4 regions of the Methylophaga sp. UBA2513 genome follow, and region 4 is predicted to be linked to each of the others. Evidence: riboswitches for the same ligand, from Rfam matches in the RefSeq annotation. Region 4 holds a riboswitch; each other region holds the start of a gene.
What was found. A riboswitch is a leader RNA that binds a small molecule or an ion and turns the genes downstream of it on or off. The one in region 4 is predicted to bind cyclic di-GMP.

Region 1 (2,204 bases), on a different contig from region 4:
GTGTTTCGTAATCTGGATGAATTATCCGAGACTGATAAAAATGCATTGATTAGCTTTGGACAAAACAATAATTTATGGATTTATCAGCAACCAGGTGGGCCGGATACCGTGTCTTTATTATGGCCTGAGTCTGCTCAGCTTAGTTACGCACCAGAGCCGGGGTTGAACTTACAGTTTGACCCGAGTGACTTTACGCAGGTGAATGCGGGTATTAACGAAAAAATGATTCAAAGGGCCATGACGCTGCTGGATGTTCAGGATGGAGATCGTATTCTTGATTTGTTCTGCGGGCTCGGCAACTTTACTTTGCCTTTAGCTAAACGGGTGACAGAGGTCGTTGGCGTTGAAGGTGATGCTGCACTGGTACAACACGCAAAAAATAATGCCGCACTTAATGCCTTATCTAATGCCGAGTTTGAGCAAGCGGATCTCACCCAAACAGAATTGAAAGATTATCCTTGGGCACAAAAAGGGTTTAATAAGATTTTACTGGATCCTCCCAGAAGTGGGGCATTTGAAGTGTTGCATCAATTAGCTGCGTTAGGTGCTGAGCGATTGGTATATGTCTCATGTAATCCTGCAACGCTAGCACGTGATGCTGGCGAACTGGTGAACCAGCATGGCTACATTATGGAATCGGCAGGCATTATGGATATGTTCCCACATACCACCCATGTCGAGTCTATTGCTGTATTTGTAAAAAAACGTTAAAAAAGATTAAAAACTGTACCAAAGTACAATTGTTCCGACATAGATATCCTCATATTATGCAATCGTCCGGAATAAGTTGAGTCGGACTTATTTATCCGTTAACAGTGAAGTTATCGGACAAGTAGAGTCGTAATAAGCTGATTTATTTTACTTTTTAGTACCAAAGTACAATTGTTTGGCACATTACAACTCACTAATATCTATCTTGCAGATAGTGATTGCATAATAAACAGATAAGCCAACCTTGGTGTGAGCCATGTGACGGAAAGCCACGGGTCTTTTTTTAAAGATGGCCGGGCTGCATAGTAAACAAGGATAATTCTATGAAATTTTACAAATCGGCTATTTTAGTAGCTGCTATGTTGCTAGGTTTTTCAAGTGTTGCTTCAGCAACATTTTTCCATGGTCACCACCACCATCATGGTGGTTGTGGGGACGATTCATCTTTATGTGATAACCCTGAAACATACTCAGAAACATTTACTGCCTCAGTATCGAACTATTATGAGTTTGGTTATATGGATTTCGATGCTATCACTGACCCTGCAGATTTAGACATTACATCTGCCACACTAAAAATTTCGACAAATGCAAATGGTTGGTGGGATGATTTATATGCTTATACTGATAACTGGTATGGTACTGGTTTGAGCTACTTAGGTTCTCTGGATGGCGGTGTTGAAATGTTCAGCCTAAGCTCAGACTTATTTGACGAAATCCTTGCTGGCATCTCATTCAAGGCTTGGTTTTCAAAATGGAGCGAAGACGTTTTCTGGGCTGAGTTAACAGTGAATGGCGAATATTGCCCACCTGTTAGCGAAGTACCTGTTCCTGCTGCTGTATGGTTACTAGGTTCTGGTTTGATGGGTATGACAGCAATGCGCAGACGTAAAAAAACTGCCTAAGCTAAGACAGAATACCGTATGATAAAAGCCGCGATTCCATCGCGGCTTTTTTTTATGGCTGAACAACTCAAAAATAAACTTCATATTCCTGCAGTGAAGGAAATCGGCTCTCTGATTCATTCAGTGTGGCCTGATTTTGCTGTAACGGATTTTATTGAGACTGCATCTCTCAAACTAGATGAGCTGGAGCTCAAGACGCGTGCAGATTATCTTGCGAAGAGTTTGCATGTTTATCTACCTCACGATTATGTTGATGCAATAAATATCTTATTAGAGGCGGCTGAGTCTCTTAGAGATGAACATTTTTCTGGGTGGGCACATTACCTAGCCTGGCCATTAATTGATTATGTTGCTTTATATGGTCTGGAGCATCGCAACGTTTCTTTTGCTGCACTCGAAAAACTCACTTCATTATTTACAGCTGAGTTTGCTATTCGTTTTTTTCTGAAGGCTCACTTTGATGAAACCTATCAGCAAATGCTGTTATGGGCTGAACATGATGATGAACATGTACGAAGATTAGCTTCTGAAGGCATTCGCCCGCGTTTACCCTGGGCACCGCAACTCGCTGAACTACGTCATGATCCC
Region 2 (2,204 bases), on a different contig from region 4:
TTTGGGCTATGGGGGCTCGGTCTTATTTATTTTAGTATTTCAAACAAAAGTTAATTGTTATGTTTAAGTGGATTGGCCTTATTCTAGGCTTTATATTACTCAGTACGATGAGTGTAGGATTACTCATTTTAGGAATTTTTGGCGCACTGATTGGCTTACTGTTTGGTGGTTTTGCTGACCGTATACGAGCGTATGGTCTGGGCGGTGCTAATCCATTTACAAGTCAAACCCGTCAAACAGTTTTTCTTGAAACTGTGTTTGTTTTGATGGGGAAACTAGCGAAGGCAGATGGTCGAATCAGCCAGATTGAAATCGATCACGTGGAAGCCTTTATCAAAAAAATGGGGATGTCGGGTGAGCATCGACAAGAAGCCATCCGCCAATTTAAGCGAGGCGCAGAACCCGACTTTGATATTACAGACACAATGAATCATTTCAAACAACATTGTGGTAATACGTTTAATCTAAAACAAGTCTTACTGGTTTACCTGATAGTCATGGCCTTAGCCGATGGTAAGCTTGATCCACAAGAAAAAGATATTCTGGAACAAGTCTCTGCTCAGTTAGGATATAACCGGGCCGAGTTTAACCGTATTCTGGATATGGTGATGAGCCAGGCAAGTTTCGCAAGAGGTCATCAGCAGCAATACTCTTCCGGTCCGCAGCGCTCTTATTCTGATGAATTGGCCGATGCTTATAAAGCGCTTGGGGTGACTGAAAAGAGTTCTAATCAAGAAATTAAACGTGCTTATCGAAAACTGATGAGCCAATATCATCCGGATAAACTCATGGGACAAGGCGTTCCAGAAGATATGATTGCCGTTGCCACAGAGCAAGCGAAAGAAATTCAGTTAGCATACGATTTAATAAAAAAACATCGAGAACAAAATTAACAATTTCGTTTTATTTATTATTATCTGTTTGGTACTATTTTTTCTGGAAACACTTTAACCAAAGCCAAACTCGGTGTGAACCAAGGACGGAAAGTTACAGACCTTATGATACTAAGGTGGCTGTACTGCAATAATATCTAAGGAAAGAACACATGAAAAAAATAGTTTTTATCGCACTGGCTTTATTTACTGGTTTAACTAACGCTGCTATAGCTGCAACAAGCTTATCAACTAATGGTTCATGGCAAACAGCTAATGGCGACCTAAGTTCATTGCTCGGCCAGTCTGCACCAGCTACATGGTCTTACGATACAGACCTAGCATCAGCGACCCTTTACTCATCATATGCTCTTCCAAGCACAGGCACAGTGAGTACATACGTATCATCAAATTACGTTCTCTCAGGTACAGCTGCCCCCACTTTGTTTGATGGCAGCCAGTTTGCTCTCAGTATATTAGATAATACTATTGCAAACCTTGATGCATTCAATACAGATATCGTTACATCGATGGTGAATAAAGGTCTTAATCCTGATATCACAGGTGATGCGATTCTATTTACAACTAGCACTCTTTTTCCGGTGTCTGAATTCACAGAAAGTTTTTCTCTGTCTGGCCTGATGATGTTTGATAAAGACTTTTTCACTGGCCCTATATCAACATTACCTTCTGCTGATATTCTGCTTGATAATGCATTATTCATTTATGCATCACTTTCACATGAAATTAACTTTGAAGAAACTGGCTTTGCTAGTTATATCCAAACGCCATCAGCAGTGCCTGTACCTGCTGCCTTATGGATGTTTGCTCCAGCGTTGTTAGGTTTTCTTGGTTTGCGCCGCAAGGTGAATACTCAGGCTTAAAAAATTTAAGCACATAAAAGAAAAAAGCCGTAGTGATAAACTTCTACGGCTTTTTTGCTTAACACCCTTAATATTTGAGCTTTTTTATATCAAAACAGCCCGACTATTGAGCCATTATCATCAATATCAATACGTTCAGCAGCTGGGTGCTTAGGTAATCCAGGCATAGTCATCACATCCCCACAAAGTACAACCAGAAAACCAGCACCGTTTGACAGACGAACATCACGAATTGTCAGCGTATGATTCTCAGCCGTGCCACGTAAGCTCGGGTCACTGCTAAAAGAATACGGTGTTTTTGCCATACAAACTGGAATATCCCCGTGCTGCTCGTTCAACATAGCGATCTTATCCATCACTTTTTTATCAGCAACGACTTCACCACTGCCATATAGACGTTTAGCAACCTGATTAATTTTGTCCCATAGCGGTAAACTATCAGGATATA
Region 3 (2,204 bases), on a different contig from region 4:
GCAGTGGATGAAAGAGGTAAGCCAACCCGAAGCCTTGCTTATGACGGGAAGTCGATTAAGAGCAGAACTGGTTTACAAAGATTTTTATTCTGAGATTGAGTTGCCATTCTGAGATAACAGGCAAAAAAAAAGCCTGAGAAAATCAGGCTTTTACATTTAGGTTATTACCTTGAGTGGCAGTAGGTGCGGGTAGTGCCGAATCGATAAGTTTGAGTGCATTGGCACCATCGAGTTTGGCTTTGTTGTTACTCATTTGAGCACTCTTCACCATAAGATAGTCATCAATACTGATCTTTGGGCTGCCTTGTGTTGCTGAAATACTCATTTCTTACCTCCTACTTTTTGTGCCATCTTACATGACCTTCGTCATTTCCAACGATAAATAGTTCACATAATTATGTATCGGCACGAGCTTGTAAAACTATAGCTTTCATTATGTTGCCGTGATACTGCATGAGTTAATCAACATCATTTACCATAAAAAAAGGGAGCCGAAGCTCCCTAATTGAACGACTGTATGAGATACCTTAGGCAGTGGCTAAACTTTTTTTGCGTAGGCTTAAGAAACCTAATAATGCTGGTGCAAATAAAAATAAAGCGGCTGGCAGTGGGACGGCTGAAACAGACACGTCATACTGAACAGCACCTGAAGTGGCATCAACAATACTTAATACGTAATCAACACCTGTTACTAAAACAGCAGTAAAACTGAAGTCTTCAGTGATGGCATATGAGACAGTGCTACCGACAGCACCAAACACTAATGTTGCTGCTGTGATAGCAGGGTTGAAAGACCACCCTATGACAACAGGTGTATCTACATCAGTAGAAAGAGTGAATGCTGAATTCCAATCACCCGCATTTGAAACAGTACCACCAGCAAGCACAACAGCGTTGTCTGATAAATAAACGTTTTGACTAGCACCGTCTGCATCGACTGCACTAAGTGACAACGTTGCAGCATTCACACTGATTGAGAAAAATAAAGCTACGACAAATAGCATCGCTTTTTTCATAAAAATTCCCTTATGTTTAGATTGAAAAAACAAGCAATGCAACCCAGCCATCTTCACTTGGAAGACCTGTGGCTTTCCGACCCCGCCTCACGACGAGTTTGGCTTTGATTAACAACTGATGAAAAAAATCCAACACAGTAAGGCCCCGCTAAATGGTGAATTGTTCATCCAGCTATAGTGTAGATAAGCACTGTTACAGGAAAATGTCAGAATCGAAAACAGATGAATATACAAATGATGACCTAACTTGATGATACGGCGGGCATATTTCCCGTTCTCAACTGGTGTATAGTCAGATGAATAATAAAAAAATAAAAACACATCAGAGAAGGAGAGAGCAAAATGGCAAGCGTATTAAAAACGACGCATCATGGTGGCTGTCCACATGATTGTCCTGATACCTGTTCCATGGTGTATGAGGTTGAAAATGGTCAACTGACCTCAGTTAAAGGCAATAAAGAACATCCAATGACGCGAGGTGGGTTGTGCGTCAAACTCAAAGATTATGAAAAGCGTCACTATCATCCGGATCGTCTGCTTCACCCCATGCGCCGAACCGGGCCCAAGGGAAGTGGGCAGTTTGAACGCATTAGTTGGGATGAAGCACTTGATGAGATCACCAGCCGCTGGAAAGCGATTATCGACGAGTATGGTCCTCATGCCATTTTGCCTTATAGCTATCTGGGTAATCAGGGGCTGGTGCATGGCTTAAATGGCGGCGATGCTTTTTTTAACAAAATGGGCGCAACCGTTTGTGAGCGGACTTTTTGCGGCGAAGGTTCTTGTACAGCCTGGTTGCTGACAGTGGGGCCAACAGCTGGGGTCGACCCTGAGAGTTTTATCCATTCTAAATACATCATCCTCTGGGGATGTAATTCGGTGAGTACCAATGTCCACCATTGGCACATTGTCAAAGATGCCCAGAAGCAGGGCGCCAAAGTCGTCGTTATCGATCCCTATAAATCCAAAACAGCGAAAGAAGCGGATTGGCACATTGCGCCTAAACCCGGCACTGATGGTGCTTTAGCCATGGCTATGATACATGTGATTATTGAAGAAGGACTTCAGGATCAAGACTATATCGACAACTACACAGTGGGGTTTGAGGCCTTATCTGAAAGAGCCAAAACCAGAACACCAGAATGGGCTGCCTCGATAACGGGTGTGGCTGCGGAAGATATTCGTCAG
Region 4 (2,204 bases):
TTTTAATAGCGTTTCTGTTTATCTAATTCACTCCTAGAGCACGCGTAACAGTGCCCACATAGTAGCAACAGTCAAGATAGCACTAACTTTGACTGGCTTACTACGCTCAGTAATCCCTTTGAACAAAATCATACTTTTGGACGATATCTTTATTAATTCCAGTCCAGTAATCTGTAAATAACAGATTTTTATGAATATACATCTGTTTTGAGTGACCAGAAGCTAACTTCATTTATCGAATTTTTATTCAATACATTAACGCCAAACCTGATGTGAGTCAGGGACGGAAAACCGACAGCTGTACATTATTGGTATCAGGGCTGGGCTGCATGACATGGAGATTTTTATGAAAAAAATAGTGTGGATGCTATTCAGCCTGGCTTTATTGACTGTATCCCAAGTGACATGGGCCGCGACGGTGGTTAAGGCTAATTTCGTTGCCGGATGGCCCGTTTATGATGGCGGGGAATTTACGTTTACCGGTCATTTTGTGGGAGAAGATTTAAACAACGACGGTTTATTATCTTTCGGGGAGTTTTCGGTTTTTAATTGGAGCTCTGACTCTGCCTCTTTTTCTTTATCAGACCTTTTCGACACAGGTGATATCGTCATCAATACGCAAACCTGGCTGGCTAATGGCGTAAGTTGGGTTGGAGCAGAAGATTTAGCGTACATAACCTGGGATGATAGAGGATCATCCATCAACACTAACATTCTGGGTGAATATCGTTTTACTTCTTTCGAGGTGTCTCCCGTGCCATTGCCACTCGCTCTATTGCTTTTTGCACCTGCACTGCTAGGTTTCATGGGCTTACGTCGTAAAGCAAAATCAGCTATCTAATTAAGAGCATTTCAAAATGTTTAAAGCCGTCATAATCTGGCGGCTTTTTTGTTCGTAGCTTTATCCTTAAGTTGCTATTTGATGGTGATTAATTAGCAAATAATATTCAGTTTTCGAGCTTATCGCATATCACTGTTATAATGCCCGACGAGTGTCCCCGTAGCTCAGCTGGATAGAGCATTGAATATTTATCTGTCCACAATGAGAAAGATAGGACGGGGAATCCATTATTGGCTCTGATAATCAATATCAAAATTTATTATTAGTACCAAAGTACAATAGCTCTTAATAGAAATTTAGTGTGAAAATAAGTAGGTGATTAAATCACTCTCTTTTATTTTGCCAAACTTGGCGTGAGCCTTGGACGGAAAACCACAGCTGTGCTTATAAGGACAGGTATCAGGGCTGGGTTGCATACCTTTAAGGAGTTCACCGATGAATAAGATGATCGCTACAATAATATTCTCATTTTTTTCTTTACCTATCTTTGCCGCTCCCGTCGACATTGATTTGAGTGGGACTACCTCTGCAAGCCTAATTGATGCTGATGGGGCAAGTTTTTCACAAACTTTTACAGGTCAGACTGCATCTGGGTCAGGCATTTCAGGTTCCCCTACAGGTTCATTGTCACTAGCACCAAGTGGAACAATAAGTGTAGCCTCTTATAATTCTGCCAATTCACTTCTTTCACCCTCTAACAACCAAGGCCCATTGTCGATTTTGTTTGACTTTAATGCCGATAGTTTTTCTTGGGTGATGGGAAGCTCTAATGCAGGATACAACGTTACTGTAGATTTGTTTTCAAATAATGGCAGTTTAATCAACACAGTATTAATCAGCATGCTGGAAGGGTATAACAAATACTCTATTTCCGGCTTGGGTGCTTTTGCCGGACTTACTTTTAGAGACAATAATGACCCATATGGTGTTCGTTACATGGACATGTCTTATAATAGCGTGTCTGAAGTTCCAATCCCTGCCGCCGCTTTTATGTTTGCACCTGCACTACTAGGGTTTATGGGCTTGCGTCGAAGAGCCAAGCTAGCTGTTTAGCTCATTCACAGCATTTAAAAATTAAAGCCGTCACACTGTGACGGCTTTTTTGTTCGTAGCTTTATCCTTAAGTTGCTATTTTGATGGTGATTAATTAGCAAATAATATTCAGTTTTCGAGCTTATCGCATATCACTGTTATAATGCCCGGCGAGTGTCCCCGTAGCTCAGATGGATAGAGCGTCCCCCTCCTAAGGGGAAGGCCGCAGGTTCGACTCCTGCCGGGGACGCCATTTAATCTTCATTTTTTCAATGAGTTACATTGCTCTGGTTTCAGCGTCGTATCCTCAAAATACTCATTTGGGACAATT

Region 1: another riboswitch for cyclic di-GMP. It lies ahead of B3V56_RS14665 (VPLPA-CTERM sorting domain-containing protein); the one in region 4 lies ahead of B3V56_RS02880 (hypothetical protein).
Region 2: another riboswitch for cyclic di-GMP. It lies ahead of B3V56_RS12450 (hypothetical protein); the one in region 4 lies ahead of B3V56_RS02880 (hypothetical protein).
Region 3: another riboswitch for cyclic di-GMP. It lies ahead of B3V56_RS06025 (hypothetical protein); the one in region 4 lies ahead of B3V56_RS02880 (hypothetical protein).

The regions. Positions count from the first base shown of each region.
Region 1 covers NZ_DDNT01000022.1:110,099-112,302, forward strand. The annotation lists gene rlmD (23S rRNA (uracil(1939)-C(5))-methyltransferase RlmD) at 1-711, shown strand, start outside; cyclic di-GMP riboswitch class I at 939-1,017, shown strand; gene B3V56_RS14665 (VPLPA-CTERM sorting domain-containing protein) at 1,035-1,616, shown strand; gene B3V56_RS14670 (DNA alkylation repair protein) at 1,671-2,204, shown strand, end outside.
Region 2 covers NZ_DDNT01000020.1:154,727-156,930, reverse strand. The annotation lists gene ubiB (ubiquinone biosynthesis regulatory protein kinase UbiB) at 1-54, shown strand, start outside; gene djlA (co-chaperone DjlA) at 60-893, shown strand; cyclic di-GMP riboswitch class I at 947-1,026, shown strand; gene B3V56_RS12450 (hypothetical protein) at 1,046-1,756, shown strand; gene B3V56_RS12445 (formate--tetrahydrofolate ligase) at 1,846-2,204, opposite strand, start outside.
Region 3 covers NZ_DDNT01000010.1:36,461-38,664, reverse strand. The annotation lists gene B3V56_RS06035 (hypothetical protein) at 1-112, shown strand, start outside; gene B3V56_RS06030 (hypothetical protein) at 143-325, opposite strand; gene B3V56_RS06025 (hypothetical protein) at 528-1,016, opposite strand; cyclic di-GMP riboswitch class I at 1,051-1,129, opposite strand; gene B3V56_RS06020 (molybdopterin-containing oxidoreductase family protein) at 1,359-2,204, shown strand, end outside.
Region 4 covers NZ_DDNT01000006.1:218,597-220,800, forward strand. The annotation lists cyclic di-GMP riboswitch class I at 251-333, shown strand; gene B3V56_RS02875 (hypothetical protein) at 347-841, shown strand; cyclic di-GMP riboswitch class I at 1,173-1,259, shown strand; gene B3V56_RS02880 (hypothetical protein) at 1,277-1,894, shown strand; tRNA gene B3V56_RS02885 (tRNA-Arg) at 2,050-2,126, shown strand.